Regions from separate parts of the Tardiphaga sp. 709 genome, predicted to be linked through region 1. Evidence: predicted binding sites of a transcription regulator. Region 1 holds the regulator's gene; the other holds the start of a gene.
What was found. The regulator LexA, encoded in region 1, represses DNA repair genes until DNA is damaged. The targets are predictions, from matches to a motif close to TGTTCNNNNTGTGTTCNG.

Region 1 (15,744 bases):
TGCTCGATCTCGGCGATCTGCTGACCCATGAAGGCCCTGCTTTGCAGGCGCAGAAGGAAGCCGCGCAGATTTTTGGCGCGGAGAAAACCTATTTTGTGCTCAACGGCACCTCGACCTCCAACAAGGTCGCGCTATCGGCTTTGGTCACCGATGGCGATCTGGTGCTGTTCGATCGCAACAACCACAAGGCGGCTTTGCACGGCGCCTTGATGATTTCAGGCGGTGTGCCGATCTATGTGCCGACGACGCGCAATCCCTGGGGCCTGATCGGGCCGATGAACTGGGATGCGCTCGACGAGGACGCGCTGCGCGAGTGCATCCGCATCAATCCGCTGGTCACCGACAAAGATGCCTGGAAGCGCGAGCGTCCGTTTCGCGTGGCAGTGATCGAACAATGCACCTATGACGGCACCATCTACAGCGCCGAGATGATCATCGCGCGCATCGGCCATCTCTGCGATTACATCCTGTTCGACGAGGCCTGGGCGGGCTTCATGAAGTTCCACCCGCTCTATGCCGGCCGGTTCGCCATGGGGCTCAAGGAGCTTGGTCCGGATTCGCCGGGCATCATCGCGACGCAGTCGACCCACAAGCAGCTCGCGAGCTTCTCGCAGGCGTCGCAGATCCACATGAAGGATCGGCATATCCGCGGCCAGAAGCGCCGTGTCGAGCATCGGCGCTTCAACGAAAGCTTCATGCAGCACGCCTCGACCTCGCCCTTCTACCCGCTGTTCGCATCATTGGATGTCGGCGCGCAGATGATGAAGGGCCGCTCCGGCGAAGTGTTGTGGGACGACACGATCCGGCTTGGCATCGAGCTGCGCAAGAAGATGCGCGCCGTCCGCCGCGAATTCGAGGAGAAGGAAACCCGCACTGAGCGCCGCTGGTTCTTCGAACCCTTCGTACCCGAGCGCGTCGCGATTCCCGACGCAGCCAGCGAAGGCGCCGTTCACAATGTGCCGTGGGAAAGCATCGGCACTGACCAGCTGGCCACCAATCCGGCTTATTGGCAGCTCGCGCCGGACGCCGCTTGGCATGGCTTCCCCGGCATGGAAGCCGGTTTCACCATGACCGATCCCAACAAGCTGACGGTACTGACACCCGGCTTCGACCGCACCACCGGCGGTTATGCGGAACACGGCATCCCTGCGCCTGTGGTGGCGCAGTTTCTGCGCGAAAATCGCATCGTGCCGGAGAAGAACGACCTCAACTCGCTGCTCTTCCTGCTGACCCCCGGCGTGGAAGCCAGCAAGGCCGGCACGCTGATCAGCGGTCTCGTGGCGTTCAAGAAGCTACACGACGACAACGCGCTGCTGGAAGACGTCATCCCGGAATTCGCGCGGCGCAGGCCGGCGCGTTATGCAGGCATACGCCTACGGGATCTGTGCGGCGACATGCACCGGTTCTTCCGCGAGGCCAATGTGAGCGACCTCCAGACCAGGCAATTCTCCGCCGACCATCTGCCGGAGATCGCCATGTCACCTCATGATGCCGCGCGCTGTCTGGTGCGCAACGACGTCGACTACCTCCCCATCGACGAGATCTTCGGGCGTGTCGCGACGACGCCATTCGTGGTCTATCCGCCCGGCATCGCCACGATCGTGCCGGGCGAGCGGCTCACCGAACGGTCCAAGCCGATGATCGATTATCTCAAGATGTTCGAGACCTGTTTCAACACCTTCCCGGGCTTCGACGTCGAGATCCAGGGCATCTACCGCAAGGTCGACGCCAATGGCCGGATCCGGCTTTACACTTACGTGGTCTCCGAATAGGGAGCACGTAAGGAGCCTGATTTGCCAACGGAACTCGAACAGCCGGTCGTCATCCGACCATCACGCGACACCGACGTCGATGCCATGCTCGCGATCTATCGCCGGCATATCCGGCAAGGCGTTGAGGAAGGCGTCAGCGACGCCGACACGCCGCAGCCCGACGATCTTAGAGACCGGCGCAAGAACCTGCGCAGCAAACGGTTCCCGCACCTCGTCGCCACGCAAGGCGGCGAGGTCGTGGGCTACGCCTATGTGGTGCTGTTCCGCAAACGACCGGCCTATCGCTACACGGTCAAGCACTCGATCTATATCCACCACGGACATGTCGGCCGCGGTATCGGCCGCCTGTTGATGCGCGAACTCATCGACGTCTGCGCGGCGGCCGGCTTCCGGCAGATCATCGGCTATATCGATGCCGACAACACGGCCTCGCTCGGCTTGCATGAAAGCTTCGGCTTTGCCCGCGTGGGCTTGCTGCCCGGCGTCGCCTATCGTTCCGGCCGCTGGGCCGACACGATCATGGTTCAGCGCTCGCTGGCCACCGGCTCCACGACACCTCCGCCGCCCATTGGGCGCATGACGTCCACCTAGCTCAAGCGACCGCGGAAGCATTTTCCATGTCCGTCGAGGACCGACGACTGGTGAGGAACAGCCTCCTCAAACCTCGCTCAACGTGCGTTCTGTTGACGGCAAATTAAGCATTGCAGAACACATATGGAACATATAGTGTTCGTTCATGATTTGTTTCGAGATTCTGTGGCTTTGAGTAGTTTGAGAGTGCCCGAACTCGCGCAACCGATCTTCGAACGATCGTCTCTGGATTGAGGCTCACTGTTCGAAGGCCCTTTGAAACGCACGCGGCGGCCGACACCGTCAACTGAGGATGGCTTCAGATGCTCACGCGCAAACAATACGAACTCCTGCGATTCATCGATCAACGGTTGAAGGAAGCCGGCGTCCCGCCCTCCTTCGACGAGATGAAGGATGCGCTCGACCTGCGCTCGAAGTCCGGCATCCATCGTCTGATCACAGCACTGGAAGAACGCGGCTTCATACGCCGTCTACCCAATCGCGCCCGTGCCATCGAAGTCATCAAGCTGCCAGAGCTCGGCGCGCCGGTCACCGGCGGCACCGGACGCCGCGGCTTTACGCCCAGCGTCATCGAAGGCACGCTCGGCAAGGTGCGTTCGGCCGCCAGCATCGCTAGCCACAGCGGCGATGATGACAACGGCCGCACGGTTGCTATCCCGGTCATGGGCCGCATCGCGGCCGGTACGCCGATCGAGGCGCTGCAGACCCGCAGCCACACGATCAGCATGCCCGCCGACATGCTCGGCTCCGGCGAACATTATGCGCTCGAAGTGCGCGGCGATTCCATGCAGGACGCCGGCATTCTCGATGGCGATACCGTGCTGATCCAGCGCAACGAGAGCGCCGACACCGGCGACATCGTGGTGGCCCTGATCGACGACGAGGAAGCCACCCTGAAGCGCTTCCGCCGCCGCGGCGCGTCAATCGCGCTGGAGCCCGCCAACGACGCCTACGAGGTCCGCATCCTGCCGCCCAACCGGGTGCGCATTCAGGGCAAGCTGATCGGCCTGTATCGCCGCTACTGAGGCTATCGCCTCGGCGGACTACTGATCTTCGGGTTGAAGATCGGTTTCCGCCGGCGTCGCATCCGCCGGCCGATTTTGCGGTGGACGACCGCTCTGGATCAGATCGTGCTGGGGCTCATCGGGAATGGCGCGCGACCACGGACGGTCCTGGCCGCGTGGCCGTACAGAGTCGATGGCAAAGCCGTTTGCTGTTCGCTGCAGGCTTACCGCACCATTTCGTTGCAGGCGATCCTGATCGATCACCAGCGCCCTGCAATCTCTCGGCGATTGTCGCGCCGTGACGATGAGCGCCGCTTTCTCGCAATCATCTGTGAAGGCATCCGGCTGTAGAACCAGCGCCACCAAAGCGCCATCGGCCAGCGCCGTGATGCACCCGTCGCGGTCGCAGGACACACCGTGGCTGAGGGAGGCATCCGTTGGCAGCCGGGCGTCGGCATCACCGGCAAGCCACTCCTTCGCGAGAAACGCATCCTTGGCGCTGCGCATCATATGCAGGCGCCCGTCCCTGCCCCGTACCGCAACGCTGCGACCGTCACCCGAGATCAGCATATCGGGCTGCTTGACCAGCAACGCCCAGACAATCGAGAGCGCGAGCACGCCAACTCCCGCAAAGCGCAACGGCGTGCGCAGCAATCCGAGCACGATGATGCCGATACTGGCTGATATCAGCGGTCCGATGCCAAAGGCCGGCATCCGGCCGATGGCGCCGGGCAAGGCTGCCACCCATTGCGTGACCACAATCATCCACTGGATGCCGACATCCATCAGCCGCCAGAACACACCGTCAAAGCCGAACGGCATGGCCACCAGACCGAGAATGCCCGCCGGCATCACCAGCGCCGAGACCACCGGCATCGCCAGGAGATTGGCGACAACGCCATAAGGCGTGACGCGATGGAAATGAAACGCGGCATAGGGCGTGGTGGCGAGGCCCGCGACCAGCGAAGCCAGTACGAGCATCGCGATCTCGCGTCCGCCCCATAGTGCCACGCGCGCCGTCGCGGAATGATCGGGCGAGGCAAACAGCGCGGGCATGCCGATCTGCACCAATGCGACCAGCCCCAGCGTCGCCGCGAATGACATCTGAAAACTGGGATGCACCAGCGCTTCCGGCGCGACGATCAGCACGACCATTGCCGCCACCGCCAGCGTGCGGAACGTCACCGCCCGGCGATCGACCATGACTGCAATCAGCACGACGGCTGTCATGAAAAACGATCTCTGCGTCGCGACTTCAGCACCTGACAACAGCAGATAGAACAGTGCTGCGAATAACGCCGCAGCCGCTGCGACTTTCTTGATCGGGAATGTCACCGTCAGGACAGGGATCAGTGCCAGCAGTGCGCGTATCGCAAAGAACACCACGCCGGCGACAACGGCCATATGATAGCCGGAGATCGACAGCACATGACCGAGTCCGGAGATGAACATCGCATCATTGACGTCAGCCGAAATCGCATCGCGGCGGCCTGTGAGCAGCGCCGTGGCAATGGCGCGGCTATCGCCCGAGAGCACAGTGCGGATCCGCGCATCGATGGCGTCGCGTAGCCCCTGCATGGTCGCCGAATAGCGTAGCGCCACACTCGGCTGTATCGGCGGATCGACTGCCTTGATGCCGCCCACCACGAAGCCAGATGCGCCGATCCCTTGAAAGTACAGATCGCGTCCGAAGTCGTAACTCCCCGGCCGGAGCGGCGACAGCGGCGGCTGCAGCCTTGCCTTCAATTCGACGAAGCTGCCGACGGCAGGCGCCGTGCCCTTCTTCACCGACACCCGCACACGGGTGAGCTTCGGTGCGACGCGCGGGCTGTCCATTGTGGCAACGCGCAGCACGAAGCGATCCGTGCGCTCCCGTTCCTCGTGAGTTTCGACGAAGCCGGTAAGCGCGACGGAATAGAGCGGCTTCGCCAGAACCTCATGAGCCACACGCGCGGTTTTCATGGCAGCCATCGCGAAGCCGGCCGCGATGGCCGCAATGAGCAAAATCAAGGGAAACCATCGCTGCCGCCGGAGCAAAAACGCAGCCAAGCAAAGAAGGCCTGCCGTCGCCGCGGCAACCCAGGCCATCGGCTCTTGCTCAGCGGCAAAATACAGCGCGATGCCGGTGCCGAAAGCGATCGGCACCCAAGGCAGCAAGCGACCGGGACCAGCTTCGGCCCGCACCCACGTCCGGAGCGTCTCAAAACGCGACGTTGAGGACGTTGCAGACGAGACAGCGATGCCTGCCGTAGCCGGCGGCGGCCATGTGGTCGCTGTACCCGCCCGGCCCCGCCGCTGTTGCTGATCCCCGCCCCGCGCCATCGAACGCCCGCACGCCACGCTTGCCCTTCCGAATGCTATCGGAAGGGCAAGCGGCGACTAGCGGAACGGATGCAGAATACGAAAACTAATCCCTGAGGTTGCTCAGGCGAGCTTGGCGTAGCTGTCGCGCAGACCGACGGTGCGGTTGAAGACCAGCTTGCCCGGCGCTGAATCCTTGTCGCGACAGAAATAGCCCTGGCGCTCGAACTGCACGACATCGCTTGTGTTGTCGCTCGCCAGCGCCGGCTCAAGCATGGCGCCGGTCAGCGTCTCCAGCGAGTCCGGATTGAGCTGCGATGCGAACTCGGTCGCATTGGGCTGCGGATCGGCGAACAGCTGATTGTAGACGCGTACTTCCGCCTGCACGGCATCTGCGGCGCTCACCCAATGGATCGTCGCCTTGACCTTGCGGCCGTCCGGCGCATTGCCGCCCCGGGTTTCCGGATCGTAGGTGCAGCGCAGTTCGACCACCTCGCCGGTGGCGTTCTTGATGACGTCCTTGCAGGTGATGAAGTAGCCGTAGCGCAAGCGGACCTCGCGGCCCGGCGCCATGCGGAAGAACTTCTTCGGCGGCTCTTCCATGAAGTCGTCATGTTCGATGTAAAGCTCACGCCCGAACGGGATCTGCCGCGTGCCGAGCGTTTCATCATCGGGATGATTGACCGCTTCGAGCTGTTCGGTCTGCCCTTCCGGGTAGTTCTCGATCACCACCTTGAGCGGCTTCAGCACCGCCATGCGGCGCTGTGCCGTGCGGTTCAGTGTCTCGCGCACGGCGAAGTCGAACATCGAGATATCGACGGTCGAGTTGGCCTTGGCGACACCGATGCGCTTGACGAATTCGCGCAGCGCTTCAGCGGGAATGCCGCGGCGCTGCAGGCCGGCCAGCGTCGGCATCCGAGGATCGTCCCAGCCGGTGACATGGCCACCACGGACGAGTTCGGTCAGCACGCGCTTCGACAGCAGCGTGTAGGTCATGTTGAGGCGCGCGAATTCATACTGATGCGGCCGCGACGGCACCGGCAGGTTTTCCAGACACCAGTCGTAGAGCGGCCGGTGATCCTCGAATTCGAGCGTGCAGATCGAATGCGTCACATGTTCGATGGCATCCGACTGACCGTGCGCGAAGTCGTAGCTCGGATAGATGCTCCAGGCGGTGCCCGTGCGCGGATGATGCGCATGCAGGATGCGATAGATCACGGGATCGCGCAGGTTGATGTTACCCGACGACATGTCGATCTTGGCGCGCAGCACGCGGGCGCCGTTCGGGAATTCGCCGGCACGCATCCGGGCGAACAGATCGAGGTTCTCGTCGACCGGGCGATCGCGGAACGGGCTGTTCTGGCCGGGCTCCGTCAGGGTGCCACGCTTGAAGCGGATTTCTTCCTGCGACTGGTCGTCGACATAGGCTTTGCCCGCGCGGATCAGATGTACCGCCCAGTCATAGAGCTGCTCGAAATAATCCGAGGCGTAATGCAGGTTGCCTTCGCCCCAGTCGAAGCCGAGCCAGCGTACGTCGCGCTGGATGGCGTCGATATATTCCTGCTCTTCCTTGGTCGGATTGGTGTCGTCGAAACGCAGGTTGCAGTGGCCGCCGAACTCCTCGGCAACGCCGAAATTCAGGCAGATCGACTTGGCATGCCCGAGATGCAGGTAGCCGTTGGGCTCCGGCGGAAAGCGCGTCACCACGCTCTTGTGTTTGCCGGATTGCAGGTCCGCCGCAACGATGTCGCGGATGAAGTCTCGGCCTGCGTCGGATACCGATTCGTCTGTCATTTGCTGCCTTTCAAGCTGCGCCCTATGTGCCAAATCCGGAAGGCCGCGCCAAGGCCGGATCAGGGGCCGGGTCCCGCGAAAGGGCCTTTTCCGATGCGGTTCCGGCCCCAAATCCGCGTTTATTCGCCGTGAGACAGCGCCCTGTCGTTGTGATAAACGCCGGCCAACAGTCACACCGAAATCGATCGAACCCTCTGATATGACCACTCCTGTCGTTACCCGTTTCGCCCCCTCGCCGACCGGCTTCCTCCATATCGGCGGTGGACGCACCGCGCTGTTCAACTGGCTCTATGCCAAGAAGACCGGTGGCAAGATGCTGCTGCGGATCGAGGATACGGACCGCGAACGCTCCACCGATGCCGCGATCGACGCCATTATCGACGGGTTGAAGTGGCTGGGCATCGAATGGGATGGCGACACCGTCTTCCAGTTCGCCCGTGCCGGCCGGCACCGCGAAGTCGCCGAGCAACTGCTCGCCGAGGGCAAGGCGTATTATTGCTATGCCAGCGCCGAGGAACTGCAACAGATGCGCGAGACGGCCCGCGCCGAGGGCAAGTCCAAGCTCTATAACGGGCTGTGGCGCGACCGTGATCCGTCGGATCCGCGCCCCGACGTCAAGCCGACGATCCGCCTGAAGGCGCCGCTCACCGGCGAGACCGTGATCGAGGATCAGGTGCAGGGCCGTGTGGTCTGGCAAAACGAAAATCTCGACGACCTCGTGCTGCTGCGCGGCGACGGCAATCCGACCTACATGCTGGCCGTGGTGGTGGACGACCATGACATGGGCGTGACGCATGTGATCCGCGGCGACGACCATCTGATCAACGCCGCCCGCCAGAAGCAGATCTACGACGCGCTCGGCTGGACCGTGCCCAGCATGTCGCATATTCCGCTGATCCACGGACCCGATGGCTCGAAACTCTCAAAGCGCCACGGCGCGCTCGGCGTCGAGGCCTATCGCGCGCTGGGTTACGTGCCCGCCGCCCTGCGGAATTATCTGGTGCGGCTCGGCTGGAGCCATGGCGATCAGGAAATCTTCTCGACCCAGGAAATGATCGACGCCTTCGACCTGTCGGGGATCGGCCGTTCCGCCGCGCGCTTCGATTTCGCCAAGCTCGAAAATCTCAACGGTCACTACATCCGTCACACCGACGATCAATCCCTCGTGACCATGTTCGAGGACGTGCTGAATTACGTGCCCGGCGGCACCGAACTGAAGGCGAAGCTCAACGACACCACGCGCGCCCAGCTGTTGCGCGCCATGCCCGGCCTGAAGGAACGCGCCAAGACGCTGATCGAACTGATCGACGGCGCCAACTTCATCTTTGCCGATCGCCCACTGACGATGGAGCCGAAGGCGCAAGCCGCGCTGACGCCGGAAACCCGTGTGTTGATCGGCAAGTTGCGCACGGCACTGGAGGCCGTCACCGACTGGACCGCAGCAAATGCCGAAGCCGCGACCCGCGCCTTTGCCGAGGAAGCTGGCATCAAGCTTGGCGGGGTCGCGCAACCGCTTCGCGTGGCGCTGACCGGCAAGACCACGTCGCCCGGCATTTTCGATGTTCTGGCGGTATTGGGACGGCAGGAATGCCTGGATCGGCTCGCCGATCAGGCATCTATTTAGCATAGCTGTAGGCTGCTTTTGCCCGCCTTGCAGCGCACACAGCAATACGCTACGCATTCTGGCGAATGCTCTGGAATTCCCGGCTAGCCTCCCCATTTCTCCTGAAATGTCGGTGGCTTGCCGGCCCCTCAACGATCTCATCGGGGACCACGCGATGGACGCAAAAACCAATACCAAATCCGCAACGCTGACAGTCGACGGCAAGAGCTTCGAACTGCCGATCCACAGCGGGACCGTCGGCCCTGATGTCATCGACATCGGCAAGCTCTACGCCCAGTCCGGGATGTTCACCTACGATCCCGGCTTCACGTCGACAGGCAGCTGCCAGTCCAAGATCACCTATATCGATGGCGATGCCGGTATCCTCGAATACCGCGGCTACCCCATCGAACAGCTCGCCGAGAAGGGCGACTTCCTCGAGACCTGCTACCTGCTGCTGTACGGGGAACTCCCGACCAAGGCGCAGAAGGCAAAGTTCGACGCATTGGTCACGAACCACACCATGGTTCACGACCAGATGAGCCGCTTTTTCCAGGGCTTCCGCCGCGACGCGCATCCGATGGCCGTGATGGTCGCGTCGGTTGGCGCCCTCGCCGCTTTCTACCACGACTCAACTGATATCAACGATCCGAAGCAGCGCGACATCGCGTCGATCCGCATGATCGCCAAGATCCCGACGCTCGCGGCGATGGCCTACAAGTACACGATCGGCCAGCCCTTTGTGTATCCGACCAACTCGCTCGACTTCGCAGCGAACTTCATGAAGATGTGCTTCGCCGTGCCGTGCGAGGAGTACAAGGTCAATCCGGTGCTCGCCAAGGCGCTGGACAAGATCTTCACGCTGCACGCCGACCATGAGCAGAACGCATCGACCTCAACGGTCCGCATCGCCGGCTCGTCGGGCGCCAATCCGTTCGCCTGCATCGCCGCCGGCATCGCCTGCCTGTGGGGACCGGCGCATGGCGGCGCCAACGAAGCCGCATTGCAAATGCTCGCCGAGATCGGCACCGTCGACAAGATTCCGGAATTCATCGCCAAGGTGAAGGACAAGAATTCCAGCGTCCGCCTGATGGGCTTCGGTCACCGCGTCTACAAGAACTACGATCCGCGCGCCAAGCTGATGCAGCAGGCCTGCCACGAAGTTCTCAAGGAAACCGGTCACGGTGGCGACGAGATGCTCGCCGTTGCCATGGAGCTCGAGAAGATCGCGCTGTCGGACCAGTACTTCATCGACCGCAAGCTGTATCCGAATGTCGATTTCTATTCGGGCATCACGCTGAAGGCGATGGGCTTCCCGACCTCGATGTTCACCGTGCTGTTCGCGGTCGCGCGCACCGTCGGCTGGATCAGCCAGTGGAGCGAGATGATTGGCGATCCGCAGCAGAAGATCGGCCGTCCGCGCCAGCTCTACACGGGTGCTGCCCGCCGCGACTACGTGGATATCGCCAAGCGCGCCTAAGACCTCGTTTCGTAGAGTGCGAAGATCAAAACGGCGGATCGCAAGATCCGCCGTTTTTTGTTTCGCTGCAATCTCTTGAATGAAGGCCTTCAACTCTTCCGCATGGTGGCCAGCACGACATTGGCCGCACCGACGCTCGGCGACGCTTCGCCCGTCGCCATGACCCCATCGAGCCGCGCCAGGGCTTCGATCTGACGGCGCCGCATTGGTGTATCGCCCAGCACCTCCTGCAACGACGCTGCGAGCTTATCCGGGGCACAATCTTCCTGGATGAACTCCGGGATGACGTTCTCGCCGATCACCAGATTGGCAAGGATCACCGACGACGAGGTGATGCGCCGGCGGATGATCCAGGCTTCGACGCTGCCGGCCTTGTAGGCGGTGACCATCGGCACGCCTGACAATGCAAGCTCCAGCGTCACCGTCCCCGATTTGGCAAAGGCCGCATGCGCGATGCGGAACGCGGCGCGCTTCTCTGTTTCGCCCACAACGATCCGCGGCTGCACCGGCCAGGCCTTGAGCGCTTCGGCGATGACCTCGACGAGATGCGGCATGGTCGGCAGGATCAGTTCGAATTGCGTGCCCTGCTTTTGCAGCAGATCGAGCGTCGCGCCAAAGGTCGCCATGTGATGACGGATCTCGCTGCGACGGCTGCCCGGTAGCACCAGCAGTACCGGCGGCTTCGTTTCGCGACGCGCCTGCTCTTCCGCATTGGGACGGAGCGCATCGATCTGCTCGATCAGGGGATGACCGACATAAGTGCATGGCGGTCCGCCGAGCCGCCGATGGGCCTCCGGCTCGAATGGCAGCAGCGCCAGCACATGGTCGACATAAGCGCGCATCGCCTTCGCGCGCCCCGGCCGCCACGCCCACACCGTTGGCGACACATAGTTGACGACGGGAATGGAGGGATCGCGCTGACGCACGCGCTTCGCGACGCGATGGGTGAAGTCCGGGCTATCGATAATCACCAGCACGTCGGGCTTGGCGCGCAGGACGTCCTCGGTCGCGCGCGTAATGAGCTTCAGGATCGACGGCAATTTCCGGACGACCGCGGCAAGGCCGATGATGGAAAGCTCTTCGATAGGAAACAGCGACTGCAGCCCTTCGCGCGCCATCGACGAACCGCCGACGCCTTCGAAGCGCACATCGTCGCCGAGCCGCTGGCGCAGCACCTTCATCAGCGCGGAGCCGAGACGGTCGCCGGATTCCTCGGTGGCGATGAGATAGATCGTCTTCGTCACGTCGGTAGTCCCGTCACGAAAAGACCTGCGGCATCGGCGGCGACAATCATCTGCTGCGGTTCGGCGACAATCGTATTTCCTGCGACGATGGCGACGCCGGCGAGCTTCGCGGCCGCCGCCCGCTCGATGGTCCGCGGCCCCAATGTCGGCAGATCGAAACGCAGATCCTGACCGCTCTTCGGGGCCTTCACCAGTACACCTCGTCCTGCCTTGGCGCGAATACGTCCCTGTTCACGCAGAAGCGCCACGCGGGCCAGCAATCCATCGGTACCTTCGATATCCTCGATCCCCACCACGTGGCCGTCGATCACCACGGTCGCCTGGCCGATATCGAACGGGCTCAAGGCGCGCAGGACTTCGCGCCCACGCGCGATATCGGCCTCAGCATCTTGATCCGGTACGGCACGTGTCACGCTGCCCGCCGGCATCAGCACATCGGACGCGACGTCCTTGATCCCCAGCAGACGAAAACCTTCATGCTCGAACAGGCGGCTAATACTCGTCAGCAAGTGATCGTCACCGCCGCGAAACGCGCGAAACACTTTCGGCATCACGCGAAGCGTTGCCCAGTCCAGCCTGATCTCGGAGATTGCCGGGCGCACCAGCGTGCCAATGAAGGTGAGATCCCGGCAGTTCTCGCTGCGCATCAGCTTCAGCAAACGGCCAAACTGGCCAATGGGAATCCAGTGGTGCTGAAATCGCGCCACCAGCGCCGGATCACAGAACCCCTTCAGCGCAAACAACACCGGCTTGATGCCGCGCGCCTGCAGCGAATCCGCAACAGCGAAGGGCAGCGAGCCGCCGCCGGCGATGATCCCGAACGGCGAGCCTATCGGTGGATGTGCTTGCGGGTGCTGTATTTGAGCCTGGTCAGTCATGCTTCGCCCCGCGATACCCGAACTCAAGAGTTGTTCTTGCTATCCTCGGGCAGACACAGTGCGCGGTGTTTGGCGCCTGCGATAAACGTCAGGATTTCTGCAATCGCCGGATCGTCATTTGCCAAAGGCTGCACGCGCTCAAGCCGCTCGGCGAAGACACCCGCGCCATGAAACAGCTTTTGATAGAACGAGCGCACGGCGGCAACGCGCTCCTTCGTGAATTTGCGGCGCTTCATCCCGATGATGTTGAGGCCTTCCAGCGCCGCATACTGGCCATTCACGAGCCCGAACGGGATGATGTCGCCCCGCACGCCGCAGATGCCGCCGACCATGACCTGCGAGCCGATGCGGGTGAACTGGTGCACGGCCGACAGCCCGCCCATGAAAACGAAATCGCCGATCTCGCAATGACCGCCAAGCGTCGCCGAGGTCGCGAAGATCACGTCATTGCCGACGTGACAGTCATGGCCAACATGGGCGCAGTTCATGAAGTAGCCGCGATCGCCCACCGACGTGATGCCGCCGCCGGCGACAGTACCCGCATTCATGGTCACGGACTCGCGGATGGTACAGCCATTGCCGATGGTCAGTCTGGTCAGTTCGCCCTTGTAACTGAGCGACTGCGGGGGCGTGCCTAATGACGCGAACGGATAGATCGTGCAGTTCTCGCCGATGGTCGTCTGCGCCGTCACGTTGACATGCGACAGCAGCTTCGTGCCTGCACCGATCGTGACATGCGGTCCGATGATGCAGAAGGGTCCGATTTCGGCGCCCTCGCCAATGACAGCACCGTCCTCGATCCGCGCCGTCGGGTCGATCTTGCTCATCGAAAAAGTCCAATCCCAGTCATCAAATTGCCTACAAATATCTAGGTTTTTCCGTTGGTTAACGTGGGCTCCCGAGCCTGTCCAGTGACGTCTGATTGCGATCTGTTACGACACGTCTCTTACCATGACTTACAAACGCATGATGCCATCGAGGTCTTCGATGGCATCATGCGCGTTCAGGTAGGTGCCAATCAGTCTGTCAGCATCGCGCCGACATCGGCCTCGGCGACGACCTTGCCATTTACCTTGGCGTCGCCATGGAACCACCACATCGCCTTTTTCCGGCCGATCAGGTGCAGATGATATTCGATCGTATCGCCAGGCATCACCGGCTTACGAAACTTGCACTTGTCGATGGTGAGGAAATACACCGCACGCGGCTTCTCGGTTCCTTCGACGGACGAGATGCCGATCACGCCCGCTGTCTGCGCCATGCCTTCGATCATCAACACGCCGGGATAGACCGGGCGATCAGGGAAATGCCCGAGGAATGCCGGCTCGTTGATCGTGACGTTCTTGATACCAATGCCGCTGAAGTCCTTGCGGATGTTGACGACACGATCGATCAGAAGAAACGGATAGCGATGCGGAAGGGTCTTGAGGATGGTGTTGATGTCGACCGTCTCGATGATGATCGGCGATGCGCCATCGCTTGGTAAATCCTGGCTCATTCCCGCCCCTCGTCTTTCGTATCCTGCGTCGCCGCATCCGTTCCCGGCATGCTCTCGCGGGCGAGTTTCTCAACCGCGAGGATCTCGCGGAACCATTGCTTGGTCGGCCGGGCAAAGATGCCACCCCACCGCGCGCGCGGCGGAATGCTGTCTTTCACTCCGGCCATTGCCGCGACCTGCGCGCCATCGCCAATCGTAATGTGATTGTTGAGGCCCACCATGGCGCCCAGCGCGACGTTGTCGCCGATGGTCAGGCTGCCTGCAAGGCCACATTTCGCAGCGATCACACAGTGCCGTCCAATTGTCACATTGTGGCCGATCTGGACCTGATTGTCGATTTTGGTCCCCTCGCCAATCACGGTATCGCGCAGGCTGCCGCGGTCGATGGTGGTGCCGGCGCCGATCTCGACGTCGTTCTGAATCAGGACACGACCGGTCTGCGGCACCTTGATGTGCTTGTCCCGGCCGAATACGAAGCCAAAGCCGTCCTGGCCAAACTTGCAGCCGGGATGAACGAGTACGTTGTTGCCGATCAGTGTGAACTGCAGCGTGCTGCCAGCGCCGATATTGCAGTCGCGGCCGATCTTGACCCCGGCGGCGATCACCGCGCCAGAGCCGATGATGGTGCCGGAACCGATCTCCACATCCGGGCCGATCACGGCCAGCGGATCTACCGTAACGTCATCCTCGAGCTGAGCAGAGGGATGGATGACGGCGGATGCGGCGATGCCGGTAATGTCAAAGCCGGAGACCGGACGCAGCGTGTCCGCGTGCAGCTCGCGCGCCAATTCCACGAAAGCCGCAAATGGCCGCTTGGCGCGCAGCACCGTTACGTGAGCCGGAATATCGCCCTTGAAGCTCTCGTTGACCAGACACGCACCGGCCTTGGTGTGGGTGAGCTGGTCGATATAACGGAGATTTTCGAAGAAGGTCAGGTGATGGGGGCCAGCCTCGTCGAGCGAGGCCACACCAGTCACGACCTGGTCGGCCCGCGTCGGGTCGACCAGTCGTGCCTTCGTTGACGCGGCTATTTCAGCCAGCGTCAACGACGGCGATTGCTTGAAGAACGTCGGCAGAACCATTCCACCCGTCGCGGTCCGGCCGGAGATCAAACTCAGAACGAAGTTCCGCCGCCGAACTTGAACTGCTGCACGCGATCATAGGCGCCCTTGGTGATCGGCACTGCGTAGTCGAAGCGCAGCGGACCAAACGGCGACTGCCAGATCAGGCCCACACCGACCGACGACCGGACGACATTGCCATCGTCATAGGTCATGCCGGCGCAGTTACCGACCGAAGTCCGGCTCGCAGGCACACAGCCGGCGGCATTGATTTCGCCAGTCTGAGCCCAGCTGGTCGGTCCCTTATAATCCCAGAGACCGCCGGCATCGGCATAAACCGCGCCCTTGATGCCAACTTCCTTCGGCAGGAACCAGAATGGCATCTGCAATTCGGCCGAAGCGCCCCAATACTTGGTGCCGCCGAGCGCGTCACCGTAGGATCCCAGCGCAACGTAGCTGATGTCACGCGGACCGATACCGTTCTGCGCGAAACCACGCACCAGGTTCGGACCCATCTG
Region 2 (15,744 bases), 3.1 Mb from region 1:
CGCTGCGCGGACGGCGGAACTCGTTGTTATTGTTGCGATCACGGCGGCCCTGGCCTCCGCGGTCATGCCGCTCGCGCTTCTCGCCATCGGCCACGGCGCCTTCGGCGGGAGCCGACTGCGCAGCGCCCTGCGGGGCGTTGGTATTGCGATGGTGGCGGTTGCGGTCGTGGCGCGGCGGACGGCGTTCTTCCGAACGGCCACCCGGGCGCCAGACTTCGACCAGTTCGGGCTCGGCAGCGACGGCAGGAACCGCCGCAGCGGCGTCGCCCTCGGCAGGCGCAGCAGCATCGGCCACTGCAGCAGGTGCGGTCTCGGCAGCAGTCCCGGTTTCGGCAACGGCCGCAGCGTGCTCCGGCTGCGCTTCGACGGAAGCCGTCTCTTCAACAGGCGCAGCTTCAGGCGCGGCGCTGGGCACCAGCGCGACTTCAGGCAACAGCGATGCCGACGGTACGGCGGCCGCTTCTTCAACCGGAGCTGCATCAGCAGTTGCATCGGCGGCTGTCTCGGCAGTCGCAATCTCGGCAGTTTCGGCCGCCTCAGCGGCAGCCTCGACCGCAATGACATTGTCCTCACCGGGCTTGTCGGACTCGGCAAGTCCCACCAGGGCGTCGGGCTGATCGCCCGTGTTGTCATCCGCCTTGGGCTCGATCGGCGTCGTCGCAGCGACCGGCTTCGGCGCTGCCGGCGGCAGCGGCGCCTTCTTCTCCATGCGATAGCCCAGGGCACGCAGGATCGAGGCGAAATCTTCGCCGGCCGAACCGGTGAGCGAGGTCATCGCCTGGGTCACCACGAAGTGGCGGCCATCGAAGGCGCCCGCAGGCTTCTCGCCCGGCGACGCTTCACGCCAGGCCAGCGCAGGCCGGATCAGATCGGCGAGACGTTCCAGAATATCGACGCGCACGGCGCGCTCGCCGCATTGGCGATAGCCGAGCACGCGATACGCATCGCGATCGAGCAACTTGTCGACCGGGAAGGATGTACGGCCCGACCCTGCGAGATGCTGTGCGCTCGACAGCGCCGACATATCGACATTGTCCTGCTTCAACGCCCAGAGCAGCGCCGCGAGCGAACGCCCCGCAGGCTTCAGCAGGCCGGGGATATAAATGTGATAGGCGCCGAAGCGGACGCCATACTTGCGCAGCACGGCGCGCGACGGCTGATCGAGATCCTTCATCTCGGTCGCGATCTTCTGCCGCTCGAGCACGCCCAGCGCTTCAGTGAGCTGGAAGGCGATGCCGCGTGCGATACCGGTGATGTCTTCGGCCTTGGTGAGATCGAACAGCGGCCCGAGCAGCTTCTCGATATGCGTCTTCAGCCAGAGATCGAGGCGGGCCTGAACCGCATCGCGCGGCGCGCCGGAGAGGCGCTCATCAGCGATGATGCGGAGACGGGGATGCAGCACATCGTCGGCTGCGACCAGACGGGCCACCGCATCGCCGGTCCAGCGCATGGTGCCGTCGGAGGCGAGCACGAACTGATCGTCCGGCGCGTTGCCGAGTTTCTCGGCGCGCGCGTCGATCTCGCCGGCCAGCGCCTTCAGCGCGGTGGCCTGCAAGGCCTTCGCATCCGAGCCAGCCTCGGCCGCATCGGGCAAAAATGTAAATCCGTCGAGACGGCCAATAACATGGCCCTCTACGATCACTTCGCCCGTCTTACCAATTTCAGTATTCAGCATCGTGTTTTCCCGCAAGCGGCGCATCAATACACTGGTACGACGATCAACGAAACGCTCAGTGAGCCTCTCATGAAGGGCATCTGACAGTTTATTTTCCAATTCGCGCGAAATTCCCTGCCAATGATCAGGATCTGAGAGCCAATCGGGACGATTTGCCACGAATGTCCAAGTCCGGATTTGTGCGATTCGGCCCGATAACGTGTCGATATCGCCATCAGCTCGGTCTGCTTGCGCGATTTGAGCGCCAAACCAGGCATCGGGGATGCGCCCTCGCTGCATCAGGAAGTTGAAGATGGTGACTACCAGCTCTGCGTGTGCAGCGGGCGCGATGCGGCGATAATCGGGGATCTGGCAGGCGTCCCAGAGCTTTTCCACCGCATCCTTACCCTGGGCCCTGTCGCGCACGTCGACATCGCGCGCGGTATGATCGAGCACGCGAAGGTCCTCGGCGATCGGCGCACGGGTCAGCGCCTCGTGACGCGGCACCTCCGCCAATGACACCTGCAGCGAGGCGATGGAGGAGAAATCCAGCTTCGAATTGCGCCACTGCAGCACCTTCACCGGCTCGAAGATGTGGTTCTGCAGCTGATTGACGAGTTCGGGCTCGAACGGTTCGCAGCGGCCTGTGGTGCCGAAGGTACCGTTGCGCGTGGCGCGGCCCGCCCGGCCGGCGATCTGGGCGAATTCGGACGGCGTCAGGCGGCGGAATTGGTAGCCGTCATATTTGCGGTCAGAGGCAAAGGCGACGTGGTCGACGTCGAGATTGAGGCCCATTCCGACCGCGTCGGTTGCCACTAGGTAGTCAACGTCACCATTCTGGAACATCGCGACCTGGGCGTTGCGCGTGCGCGGCGACAGCGAGCCCAATACGACTGCCGCGCCGCCGTGCTGGCGCTTGATGAGTTCGGCGATGGCATAAACTTCGTCGGCGGAAAACGCGACAATCGCTGTCCTGCGCGGCTGCCGCGTGATCTTGCGATCGCCGGCGAATTCCAGATGCGACAAACGCGGCCGCGTGACGATGCTGGCGCCGGGGAGCAGCCGCTCGATGATCGGGCGCATGGTGGCAGCACCCAAAAGCAGCGTTTCGTCGCGGCCGCGGCGATGCAGGATGCGGTCGGTGAAGACGTGGCCGCGTTCGAGATCTGCCGCGATCTGGATCTCGTCGACAGCCAGAAACGACACGTCGAGATCCCGCGGCATCGCCTCGACGGTGGACACCCAGTAGCGCGGCTTGGCGGGCTTGATCTTCTCTTCGCCGGTGATCAGCGCCACGGCTTCGGGGCCGACGCGGTCCAAAATTTTATTATAGACCTCGCGCGCCAGCAGCCGCAGCGGCAGGCCGATGATGCCCGACGAATGCGCGAGCATGCGCTCGATGGCGAGGTGGGTCTTGCCGGTATTGGTGGGGCCGAGCACTGCGGTGACGCCGGCGCCGGGGGCCCTGCCGTTGGACAGCGTGGGCGGAGAAGACAAAAAGGCCATGTTTTTCAGATATTTCCGCGTCGCCGACTGTCAAGACGGAGACAGGTAACGACGCTTCAGAGCCGCGCTTTTTGATGGTTTGGAACGAGTCCGGAACGAAAGCGGCCCGAATCGGTGACTCGGCACCTCCATGGCCGCATCACCCCAACATCTCGCGCTGACATTCTCCGAGATTGACTAGATCAAGTTTGTGACAGCGCAACAAGGGCCGACAAATCCCCGAAGTTATGAACAGCGCACGGACTCCGAACCGGCTTTGAGTCAAGCGCCCGTCGCATGAAAGTCGCAAGCCGACTGCAAGAAAGTCGCAAAAAAACCGGCGATAACGGCCCTCAATTGGCATCCGGTCTTGCGGCCATGTTGCGGCACTCCGGCGGCGACACGCGCGCCGTTCCACGGCGATTCCGCAGCGCCCGTCGCGCCTCCGTCCGCTCAATCGTGTCTGGTTCTCAGTTCGACTCAGTTCGTCTTGGCCACGGCCTTGGCCGGCGCGGGGGTTGTGACGAATTCGGTGGCTTCCAGCATGGCGACGCCAAGCGGGGTCGGCACCACCATGCGATACGGCACCAGCACGCGGGTTCCGGCGATCGGCACCAGGGTCACTTCGATATTGCGCTGGGCGGCAAGATATTTGATGGCGGCGCGGTCGGGCACATAGCCGGCGATCGGCGTGAAATAGACGGCGCAGACGATGGCAGGCCCGCGATAGCCCTTCTCGGTCTTCACGCTTTCCATGCGCTTGTAGTCGAGCTTGAGATCGTAGCGCATGCGGCCATCGAAGATCGACGCGGCGGTGCGGCACGAATCCGGCGTCAGCAACTCGCCGGTGCCGCCGACGCGCATCAGCGAGCCGGTCATCGGATCGATCACGTTACGGCGATGCGCATCGGTGATCGGAATCTTCTCGGGATCGAGCGGCGGCTCCGGCTCGATGGAGAACTCCTTCACATAGCCCGGCGTGATCAGCATCTTGATCGTCTCGGACTTCTTCGCGGAGGTGGTGACGGCCTGATAATTCGACGGCACCAGCGCGCCCGCGACCACGCGGCCGGTGGACTGGCCGGAGCCCGAGCCGCCGGCAAATGCTTTCAACAGACCTGCGGTGCCGCCGCTGGCGGTCGCGGAATACTGGTCTTCATTGATGTCGATGGCCCACTGGCCCTTGCCCACCGCAATGCCGGCGAGGCTGGCTTCATATTTCGCTTCGAGCTTGCCGCCCGCCAACACCGCCTGGGCGGGGGCCTGAACCGGCACGGCGGCCGGGGCCTGGCCTTGCGTTTGGCTTTGGATCTGGCCTTGCGCCTGCGCCGAGGCCTCCACCGGCAAAACCGGCAGCATCAGGCCCGCGGCGACGGCGAAACGCGCGCCAAAACCCGCAAATCGCACTCTTGCAGGTGCGGCGGTCCGCGGGGTCGTCACCGGTCGGGTCACAAAGCGGGGCGTGCGAAGGCTCACTTGCTGATATCACCTGGTCGGCGATCCCCGGCTCAAGGCGCGGGGCCGCATCGCTAAATTCGGCTGGAGCGACCTGTTTCCGGCCCGAATACGTCGTTTATATGATGGGAACCGCGTCGGATTCCATGTGGTTTCCGCTCGTAGGACGGGCTATACACCCCCCGAATGCCGGGGCTTTTGCCGGTTTTGCCGCGACTTTAGCTGGCCGGATATCTTGACGATCGCGGCCAAGCCCCCTATACGTCCGCCACTCCTGAAATGGACGTGATTTTTGACCCCCTGCCCGGCTTTGGGCTCTTCGCCTTTTAGCTGCGGGGATGACAGAGGATTTTCGCCATGTCTCGGCGCTGTGAACTGACACTGAAGGGCCCCCAGGTGGGCCACAAGGTGAGCCACTCGAACATCAAGACCAAGCGCCGGTTTCTGCCGAACCTGGTCAATGTAACCTTCCTGTCCGACGTGCTCGGCCGCGGCGTGCGCTTGCGCGTGTCGGCGAATGCCGTGAAGTCGGTCGACCACCGCGGTGGCTTCGATGCCTATCTGATCAAGGCCCGCGAGAGCGAGCTGTCGCAGAAGGCCGTGCTGCTCAAGCGCGCCATCGAAAAGAAGAAGGCAGAGACCGCAGCAGTCGCGGCCTGAGCCTGACCTGCCGCTCAACTTGAGCGGACTGAAATTTGAAAACGGCCGGATCGCAAGATCCGGCCGTTTTTGTTTGCTGGCAACTGCGATGAGCGCCTGTCGCAGGACACAACTATTGGTGGCACCTCCGAGTTAAAAGCGCCAAACTGCATTCGAATGGGGAAGGCCGTATATGACCGCGATGAAAGGTGACGTTATCAATCGAGTTCGTCGGCTTCCAAAACCGTCGAAAGTCGCAGAAGCGCTACAGCCAATATTTGAGGCGGTTAGCAATGCCGCGCATGCAGTCGAAGATCGATACAAAGACGCCTCGATCGCACAGGGGCGCATCTCCGTTACAATTAAGAACCTTAAGAAGCATGCGAAGTTCGAAGCCATTATCGCTGACAACGGCGTCGGTCTAACCAACGAACGATTTACAGCCTTTTGCACCACCGACACGCCGTTTAAAATGGAACGCGGAGGGAAGGGTATCGGGCGGCTTCTTTGGCTTGATGCCTTCGACGACATCGAAATCAATAGCGTGTTCGAACAAGGCACCTCGCTTCTTCGACGACGCTTTCGCTTTCGCTTGGACGAGAATGACCAGATAGTCGACGAAGAACTTATTGAAGCCCCCCAGGGATCATCAACGGGGACGACAATTACATTTAAAGGCATCCGGGGAACCTCTTACCAAAAGCGGTTTCCTTCTCAAGCCAACTCAGTCGTCAGACATTTTGGATCACATTTCTTCGCTGACTTCATCCTAGAAAGGTCTCCGGAGATTGCCCTCTTTATAGATGGAACGTCTGCTACATTCCCTAGAGATATTCGAGACCTTCTTATTGAAGATCGCGGCACAAAAGAAATTCAGAGCGAAGAATTCGGCGAGCTCAGCATTTCAAGCTTCGTTTGCAAAAAGGAAGCAAGCGCTGATTTTGATGGTACCCATCAACTACATTTTGTCGCCAATGGCCGAACTGTCACGACACGAAAGGTCGACGGGCTTCTCGGAATAGGCCGGTTCGGAGATAACGATTCTCATGTCTACCACGGCTGTGTGAGTGGCGCTTTTCTCGACGAGCGGGTTAATCAAGAGCGCACGAATTTCAACTTTGACGAAAAGGTCTCTGACGAGATCGCGAAACTTTGCGCGGAAAGCGTTCGCAGCTTCGCTCTAGGACCAGAGATTCAAATATTTGAAGGCGGCCGCCTCAAAACTATGAACGATTTCGTTGAGGAATACCCGTCGTTTCAATTCGAAGCCCCCGAAACTCTCTTGAAGCGAACTCCAAAGAACGCAGTCAAACCCGAGCAATTTGCACAAGCACTTATTCCGCTGCGAATTCGACGCGATGTCGAGCGTAAGAAACAAGTGCAAGCGATCGTATCGACCCTGGAATCCTCAGACGCAATTCCTATTGATTTCGCCGAAGCGGTAAGGAAAGCCGCGAGCGAAGTGCAAGCTGAAGAACAACGGCAACTCACCGAATACGTATTGCGGCGTAAAATGGTGCTTGACGTTATGGACGTTCTTATTCGACGGGTGCGCGAGATTCCAAAAGGAGAGGATAACTTTCACCTAGAAAGCACGCTGCACGGATTTATATGCCCCATGAAAGTGCGCGGCGACGATTTAGAGCAAGTCGAACAGTCCGACCACGACCTTTGGGTGATCGACGAACGACTGGCCTTCGCGCGATATTTTGCATCCGACGTTCCGTTCGCGCAGTTAATCCATGATTCTCAAAACACAGAAAGACCGGACTTACTGATATTTGACAGACTCCACGGGCTAGGTTTCAACGAAGAAGAATCCCTAAAGAATGTTCTACTTGTTGAATTCAAACGGCCTGGCCGACCTGACTATGACGAGCGCTATTCGCCAATGAACCAAGTTATGCGCTACCTGAGTGAACTCACCTCCGGTCGCATTGAGACATTTGACCGCGACAACGTCCGAGTGGCACCGGACTGCATTTTTCACTGCTATATCGTCGCGGACATTGTTGGAGCACTAGATGTTCAAACAAGCGGATGGAAAACGACATCTAACGGACGTGGCCGATGGATTGATCTTAGCGGAAAGTATCGCGGCTCCATTGAGGTCATAGAATGGCGAGACCTTATATTGGACGCGCGCGCACGAAACAAAGCCTTCATAAACGCCGCAGGCGTTTTGTCGCCGCACCGATGATAGGAGAATTCACAGTAAAACTACGCGGTGACGCATCGTGATCTTGTCGCGGACAACGTCCGTCAGAAGACCGCTGGCGTGCATGTCACGCGCCGTTTCCAGCAGCTCCAGGGTCAGGCGGGTGCGCGAACCTCTCGTCTGATAGAGATATCACGGGATTGGTAACATTGAGCAGATGGATCGCTCGTCTGTCATGAGCCCCCTCACCGCCGCGAAGACGCGGCGACCTCTCCCCGGCGGGGAGAGGTGCGGCACCGCCCTGATGTGCACGCGAAGCCCTTTCGAAAATGAAAGACGCGGCGATATCGGTACGAGGTGCCGGTCAACGAAGTGCGCGAGCGGTTTCGGTCCGGGTTGGTGCCGTCGCGGTCGTCATTTCCGTCCGCGGTGCCAGAACTCTCAGCTGATGCAGAGACGCCGTGGAGGTTGGCGCTGCCGACTGTTCCTGGACGTTCGCAGCTCCCAGCACGCGAACCTGCACCGCCGATATCGGCAAACCCGCCGATCCATAGGTCGGCAACTCCGCAGCGAAGCCGGCGCAGCCACCCGCAATCGAGATCACGGCCGCGACGGCGATCGATAAGGTCATCTTCACTATTAATCTCCTCGTAGGATTGAACGAGGGAGCCTAGACTTCTTTTGCTGCATTGCAACAGTTCAATACCGCAATGCAACATTGCAGTTTCCGCACATCGCGCCAGCCAGCCCCGGCCTCCCGAGGCTGCCCCGGCGCGACCTGAGGTGCTTTACGAATATTCCGATCACAGACTGCGACGAAACGCTCATCATCGATCTGGTGGTCTCGGCACTCCCCTACGCCAAACGGACCATCGGTTCCTCATGTCGTGGAGCACGCCGTTACCGAACGCCTTCGGCAGTTCGACGCCATGGCATTTTGGGATCGGTTTCTGGCGCCGTTTCTCATAGCGGTATGTGCTTTCGCGCGAATGTCATGTGTGCGACCCCGCCGGGAGAGGATGTCGTCTCGATCTCGTAGTCCTTCTCGAGACCCTCCACGCCATCCCACAGGCGTACGCCGCGGCCGAGCAGGATCGGAACCACCACGATGTGCATGTGATCGACGAGCCCGGCGGCAAGGAAGTCGCGGATCGTGGTGGGACCTCCGCCGATGCGCACGTCCTTGCCGGCCGCAGCCTCGCGGGCCGTCTCAAGGGCCTCGGCAGGCGAAGCGTCGATGAAGTGGAACACCGTGCCGCCCTCCATTTCGATCGACGCGCGCGGATGATGGGTGAGGACGAAGACCGGCGTATGGAACGGCGGGTTGGGACCCCACCAGCCTTTCCAGTCCGGATCCTCATGCCATGTGGGAGGACCGAACTTCCTGGCGCCCATGATCTCGGCGCCGATCCCGGGCGCGAACAGCCGCAGGAACGCGTCGTCGATGCCCGCCGTGCCGCCGGGCTGGCCGAGCATCTGGCGACCCCATCGGGTCGCGAACATCCATTGGTGCAGCCGCTCGCCGGCGTGACCGAACGGCGCGTCAAGGCTCTGGCCTTCGCCGGTGGCAAAACCGTCGAGCGAGACGGAGACATGTTGGACACGGGCGAGTGCCATGGCTGGCGCTCCTTCCTGCTGTTGATTGAATTTCCCCAAGCCGTTCCGGAAGCGACGGCGCTACTGCTTGATCTCGGGCTCGACGAGTTTCGTGAGCTTGCGCAGGGATTCCTGCCAGCCGAGATAGCAGGCCTCGGCCGGGATCACGTCGGGCACGCCCTGCTGCTCGATGTTCACCTCCGTGCCGACAGACACGGCCTTCAACGTCACCGTGACCTTCATCTCGCCCGGCAGGTTGGGATCATCGAAGCGGTCGGTGTAGACGAGACGCTCACCGGGAACGAGCTCCAGATAGGTCCCGCCAAAGGAGTGACTGCCGCCCGTGGTGAAGTTCCGGAATGACATCCTGTGATGGCCACCGACCTTCGCATCCAGCTCATGGACGGTGCATGTGAACCCGAAGGGCGGAAGCCAGCTCGCAATCGCGTCAGGTTCGAGGAACGCGCGATAGAGCTTCTGCGGCCTGGCGGCAATGACGCGATGCAGACGGATCGTGCTGGGCATGGGCTTCTTCCTGTGGCTCGGTTACTTCGGTTGTCGTCCGGCGGGCAGCTTCCGCCGCCCGATACATCCATGACGAACGGGCCCGCCAAGCCCCGACATCTCAGCGGAATAAAAATCCTGACAGTCTCTCTATCGCGCTGAAGGATGCGCCCGGCGCCGGGAGCCGGGAAATCGTCGCAGGGCTGGTGGTCGATCTCGACGCCAACTGCGATGTGGTGGGCTTCGCTATCGATCAGGCATCCGGCAAGCGCGACCTCACGCGAATCGAGACGTTCGCGCTGCCAGCGGTGAGCGCAGCAGAGTAAGCGCAAGGCCCCTCACCCGCGGGTGTTGCGGTTTTCACCAACGCTTTGCCAGCTTTCTTTGTCATCACTGACCTCGATCAAAAATCTCATTCGTGAGAGTGCTGATGTGCTGCTGCCAGTATAGCGCATCACCGCTTTTCCCGCACCAAATCGCCTCATTTCCTCCGGGAACGCAGTGCAGCGTGCACCGTTCTTAACCCGGTTGCGCCGCATGCGGCGTGTGGGACAGATGAGGAGATTTCGATGCAACAGATTTTGAAGAAGGCCGTGTTTTCGAAGGCCTTGCTTCCGCTGGCACTGGCGGGCGCGATTGGCGTCGCGGCGCCCGCCTTCGCCGCCGATGTCTATATGCGCCAGCCCGCGCCGCGCGCGGCCATGGTGCCGGTGCCATCGGGCCCGCTGACGCTGCAGGATGCGCTGGCGATCGCCTCGGGGATCGGCGTGGTGACGGTGCAGAACACCCATTTCGACGACAACGAATGGGAGATCGAGGGCCGCGATCAATACGGCAAATGGATCCAGGTCGACATCGATGCGCGCACCGGCGAAGTGCGCCATGTGGACCGTTCGATTATCTGATCGGGTGGGAAGTGAGCAAGCGGCGCGCGTTGAGCGCGCCGTTTGTTTTTGTGGTGAGTGCTGACGCTAATGGCTCCCCTCTCCCCTTGCGGGAGAGGGTGGCGCGTAGCGCCGGGAGAGGGGGCCGCGGGCGACGGAGCTTGTGGCGCCCCCTCTCCCTGACCCTCTCCCGCCTAGCGAAGCTTCGCTTCGCCTGGGGGAGAGGGGACACTTCTGTCGGAGTGAGGTCGTCGAATACTGGTGACGTCGTTTAAGTCAGCTTCAATCCCGTCGCGGCTTCCAGTTCGGCCAGCGCCTGCGCGGCGGATGTCACCTTGATCGTGGTCATGCCGAGTTCGCGCGCGGGCTTGAGGTTGACGCCGAGGTCGTCGAGATAGACGCAATGTTTCGGATCGACCGACAGTTTGTCGGTCATCATCGTGTAGATGCGCGGATCGGGCTTGCGCAGGCCGATCTTCGCGGACTCGATGACGTGATCGAACAGCACCATCACCTCGGCCACATAGAGCGCGCGGCCGTCGGTGGAGCCCATCGCATTGGCCGGCAGGTTGTTGGTGATGCAGCCGGTCTTGAATGTTTGCTTGATGCGGCGCAGCGCCTCGACCATCTCCGGGCGGATCTCGCCTTTCAGCAGCTTGACCACATCGCGGCCCGGCACTTCGGCGCCGAGCGCTTTGGACTCGGCGGCGAACAGCGCATCGAAGGTTTCGAGATCGATTTCGGCGCGCTCGAATTTCGCCCAGGCGTTTTCAAAATGGTTGTCCGCATTGGTACGGCGGATGATGTCCTTCGGCAGGCCATGGCTCTGCTCGTAATGCGCAAAGGCCTCGAAGGGCGAGGAGGTAATCACCCCGCCGAAATCAAAGATCACCGCAGAGATCATGTTCTTCCCTTTTGTTACCCGGCCGCTTTTATGAATCGACCACGCCGCCTCACACTCCGACGTCATACGCGGGCTTGACCCGCGTATCCATCTTTTGGATTTGCACTGTCGGCTGAAGATGGATGGCCGGGTCAGGCCCGGCCATGACGTCGGGAGAGTTGGGAGCGTCGTCGAGGCGAAGTTGGAGCTTGCGGAAAGTCCCCCTCTCCCGGCGCTGCGCGCCACCCTCTCCCGCCTAGCGAAGCTTCGCTTCGCCTGGGGGAGAGGGAAGAAGAGCGGCCCTACCCCGCGACGCGGGCCTCGCCTCCGAGCACGGGGCCGCGCGCACTGCCGACGTCACGGATCGGGGGCTGGCCGTAGAGGCGGGCATATTCGCGGGAGAATTGCGACGGGCTCTGATAGCCGACCGCATAGCCGGCGCTGCCGACATCGAGACGCTCCACCAGCATCAGGCGGCGCGCCTCGTGCAGGCGGAGCTGCTTCTGATACTGCATCGGCGTCATCGCGGTAACGGTCTTGAAATTGTGGTGCAGCGAACTCTCGCTCATGCCGACGCGGTCGGCGAGATCCTCGATGCGGAGCGGGCTGGCATAATTGCTGCGCAGCCAGGAGATCGCCTTGGCGACCTTGTTGCTCGGGCTCTCGGCCAGCGCGATCTGCCGCAGACGCGCGCCGTAAGGGCCGACCAGCAGGCGATACAGCACCTCCTGCTCCAAGAGCGGCGCCATCACCGGAATGTCCTGCGGCCGGTCAAGCAGGCGCAGCAGCCGCAGCGTGGCGTCGAGCAGATCGGCGGAGGCCTTGGCGACGACGACGCCGCGCTCGGGGAGCTGCGGATGGGCGGGCGCATCGGCATGACCGTTGCCGAACCGGCCGAGCACCTCCTTCAACAGTTGCGGATCGATGGCAAAGCCCATGCCGAGATGCGGCTGCGCTTCCGAGGCCTCGACGATGCAGGACGACATCGGCAGATCGAGCGACACCAGCACATAATCGCCGGCGGCATAGGTGTAGGTCTCGGTGCCCAGTTGCAGCCGCTTGGCGCCCTGCGCCACAAGGCCGAAACACGGCCACTGCGCGGTATGCACGAGCTGCGTCGGCTCGGTCTGCCGCTTCAGATAGAGGCTGGCGAGGCCGGTCGGATGGTCGCTGCCATTGGCGGCGTAACGGGCAATGATGTCGGCAATCTCACGAATCGTCTCGGTCACACGCAAACCCCTCAAGCGGCAGGCCTTTTATGCCGAGGTGTATCTAGGTGCAGTGCCGTGGCAGGGAAATGGCTGCGGGATCACTTTTGCAGGATCGTGCAAAACAGATGCAGGATCGCGCTAACGCCGGCGGGCCTGCGTTTGCGATAACAGCACCAGCCACAGAGCAGATCGGCGAGCCGCCCGCGGGCCTCGGATCTGCCAGGCCATACGGGTATCGGGTCGAACTCCCCGCCTTGCGCGTCCAGACTGTTGTCGGGGCGCGATCACGCCCGGATCGATTCCGCCACACAATCTACGCACACGACTGACGATCAAGACAGACATCATCCCAATTCAAGGACATGCCATGACAAGACTGGCAGGAAAAGTTGCGCTCGTGACCGGCGCCGCGGACGGCATCGGCGCGGGCATTGCGCGGCGCTTCGGCGCGGAAGGCGCGGCGGTGATCGTGCATCACGCGGACGATCCCCGCGGCGCGGCGCGCGTGGTCGCCGAAATCGTGTGGCGCGGCGGCCGCGCCATCGCCGTGCAGGGCGACATCGCCCGCTGGCCGGACGTGCGGCGGCTCTATGAGGAAATCGCGGCGACCTTCGGCCGGCTCGACATTCTCGTCAACAACGGAGCCTTCGCGCGCAGCGAGGTCGAGGACGTGGTGTCCGAGGACGAATTGCACCGGCAGCGCGAGCTGAAGGTGTTCGGCGCCATGCTGCTGTGCCAGGAGGCGGTGCGGATGTTCGGCGTCGCTGGCGGCAGCATCGTCAATCTCACCGCGCTCGATGGGATTCCGACAGCGCCCGCCTCAACGCCGGACCCCGGCGCCGACGCCGCCATCGATGCCATGACGCGCGGGCTGTCGCGCGCCTATGGCACGCGCAATGTCCGCGTCAGCACCATCGCGCCGGGCATGCTCGGCCCGGAGGAACCCGCCGCCATCGACGTGCTCGACGGCAGCGTGCGGAACCGGCAGTTCATCGCTTTGCCCGCTGCGCGCAACCACACCACCGAAGGCATCGCCGACATCGCCGTGGCGCTGACCTGCGACGACAACGTTGATCGTTCCGGCCGCGACATCATGGTGGCCAGCGCCATGCGGTGATGCGGGAACCCGCTGTCCAGGTTCCTCCCGACGTTTATGGGCGTGCCTGCGCGGCACGCCCATATTTCTTTTTGCGCATTCGCCGACCAAAGCGTCTCGATTTCTTTCACATCCTATTAACCGCCCGTCACAAAACGGCGAAACGAAACTGTTGATCACCGCGTAGCTGTCAAAGAATTACCTGTTCTGATGCTATGCGTCGGTGATTGTAACGCAGTCCTTTTTGATCGACGAAAGCCAATGCTGGCCCGTAATACATCCGAGACGACCCGCCGGATCTCCCCGCGCTGGCTGCTGGCCGCTGCGGCGATCGTCGTTATCGGGTTCTCGGTGATCTGCGGCAGCGTACTGCTCAGCATGCGGCGAGGCGACGAGAAGCTGGCGCACCAGACGCTCGGCAACCTCGCCTCCAGCATCGATGCCGATGTCGCCCGCAATGTGGAACTTTACGATCTGTCGCTGCGCAACGTGGTCAGCAACATGACCTCGCCGGAACTGGTCGAGATTTCGCGGCCGATGCGGCAACTGATCCTGTTCGACCATGCCGCCACCGCGCGCCACTTCGGCGCCATCCAGGTCACGGACGTCGCCGGCAACGTGACGCTGGATTCGTCGACGCTGGATCCGAAGCCGCAGAATTTCGCCGATGAGGAATTCTTCAAGGTCCACAAGCGCGATCCGCTGTTCGGCCTCTATATCTCCAAGCCGATGCTGCATCAGGGCAGTTACGGCATCGTGCTGAGCCGCCGCATCGCCGCGCGCGACGGGACTTTTCTGGGCATCGTCGCCGGCTTCATCCGCTACAGCTATTTCCACGAGATCTCCGATCGCCTGCAGCTCGAGCCGAACGACGTGATTTCCGTCATCCGGCAGGACGGCGTGTTGATCATGCGCGCACCGTTCGACATGGAGATCATCGGCCGCGATCTCAGCCGGGTCCCGGGCGTACAGAAAGCGCTGGCCTATTTCTCCGGCTCCCATATCGGCAATTCCGCTACTGACGGCGTGCGGCGTCTTTTCGTCTGGCGTGAGGGCTCGCATCCGCTGATCGTGATGGTGGGGCGGTCCACCGACGTGATCTTCGGCCAGTGGCGCAAGGAAGCGCTGCAGATCGGCGGCGCCATGGCCGCGCTCGGCCTGATCGCCTGCGCGCTGATGCTGATCCTGGCGCGCGAGATGGGCAAGCGCGGCGAGATGGAAGACAGGATGGCGCGCCTCGCCATGACCGACGGCCTCACCGGTCTCGCCAACCGACGTCATTTCGACGTGGTCATGGACAAGGAATGGCAGCGCGCCCAGCGCGCCCGCGCACCGATCTCGCTGCTGATGATCGACGCCGACCACTTCAAGGTGTTCAACGACAATTTCGGCCATCAGGCCGGCGACCTCGTTCTGTGCGGGATCGCCTGGAGCATCGCCCGGCATGCCAAACGCGCCAGCGATTGCGCCGCGCGCTATGGCGGCGAGGAATTCGCGCTGATCCTGCCGGGCCTCTCTCTGGCCGACGCCATCGAACTCGGCGAACGGATCCGCGTCGAAGTCGGCCATCTCGAGCGCGACGGCATGACCACGACGACGATCAGCGTCGGTGCTGCGTGTCTCGTGCCGTCATCGCTGACCACGTCGAACGACCTGATCAGCAATGCCGACAGTGCGCTCTATGCCGCAAAAGCGCACGGTCGCAACCAGACATGGCCGGTCGCACCGCAACAGAAAAGCCTTGCGGCGTAAGCAGATACCATTTGTACGGTTGTAATTAACCCGCGGTTCACCTGACTTCCTAACGCGTCTTCCACCCTTGCCCGGGTATTCCTATGCACGAGGGGTAGGAATTCATGCGGCTGCTGGGGAGGCGAATGACGAACGACGTGCGCGTTTCAGCGCCGGGCTCCGCCGAGCATGGCGATGGGCGCTCGACGACGCGCCGCGCGCCGGTGCGGTGGCTCGTGCTCGTTGGCGCCGTGCTGATCATCACCATTGCCGCCGGCACGGCGATGACCGTGAACAATTTCCGTCAGCGCACGATCGACAATTCCAACCGCGAACTTGAAAACACCGTGCTGCTGCTCAGCCGGCATTTCGATCAGCAGTTCCAGGATCTGCAGCGCATCCAGAAGAGCCTCACGGCTCATCTTCTCGCCAATGGCGTGATGTCGGT

Region 2: a site for LexA is predicted at 3,241-3,258, ahead of RSO67_RS15355 (helicase-related protein). Genes of this name have one in related genera too.

What each region holds. Positions count from the first base shown of each region.
Region 1 covers NZ_CP135529.1:64,208-79,951, reverse strand. Annotated here, with positions in the region: gene RSO67_RS00390 (Orn/Lys/Arg decarboxylase N-terminal domain-containing protein) at 1-1,772, shown strand, start outside; gene RSO67_RS00385 (GNAT family N-acetyltransferase) at 1,857-2,363, shown strand; gene lexA (transcriptional repressor LexA) at 2,666-3,388, shown strand; gene RSO67_RS00375 (ComEC/Rec2 family competence protein) at 3,407-5,689, opposite strand; gene RSO67_RS00370 (glutamine--tRNA ligase/YqeY domain fusion protein) at 5,792-7,462, opposite strand; gene gltX (glutamate--tRNA ligase) at 7,662-9,086, shown strand; gene gltA (citrate synthase) at 9,241-10,545, shown strand; gene lpxB (lipid-A-disaccharide synthase) at 10,635-11,789, opposite strand; gene RSO67_RS00350 (LpxI family protein) at 11,786-12,667, opposite strand; gene lpxA (acyl-ACP--UDP-N-acetylglucosamine O-acyltransferase) at 12,691-13,494, opposite strand; gene fabZ (3-hydroxyacyl-ACP dehydratase FabZ) at 13,686-14,165, opposite strand; gene lpxD (UDP-3-O-(3-hydroxymyristoyl)glucosamine N-acyltransferase) at 14,162-15,247, opposite strand; gene bamA (outer membrane protein assembly factor BamA) at 15,280-15,744, opposite strand, start outside.
Region 2 covers NZ_CP135529.1:3,125,601-3,141,344, forward strand. Annotated here, with positions in the region: gene RSO67_RS15355 (helicase-related protein) at 1-3,160, opposite strand, end outside; gene RSO67_RS15360 (DUF3108 domain-containing protein) at 3,620-4,546, opposite strand; gene rpmB (50S ribosomal protein L28) at 4,952-5,254, shown strand; gene RSO67_RS15370 (ATP-binding protein) at 5,427-7,433, shown strand; gene RSO67_RS15375 (hypothetical protein) at 7,756-8,022, opposite strand; gene RSO67_RS15380 (dihydrofolate reductase family protein) at 8,355-9,008, opposite strand; gene RSO67_RS15385 (SRPBCC family protein) at 9,069-9,512, opposite strand; gene RSO67_RS15390 (PepSY domain-containing protein) at 10,061-10,396, shown strand; gene RSO67_RS15395 (HAD-IA family hydrolase) at 10,647-11,279, opposite strand; gene RSO67_RS15400 (AraC family transcriptional regulator) at 11,561-12,487, opposite strand; gene RSO67_RS15405 (SDR family NAD(P)-dependent oxidoreductase) at 12,837-13,586, shown strand; gene RSO67_RS15410 (sensor domain-containing diguanylate cyclase) at 13,827-15,317, shown strand; gene RSO67_RS15415 (EAL domain-containing protein) at 15,443-15,744, shown strand, end outside.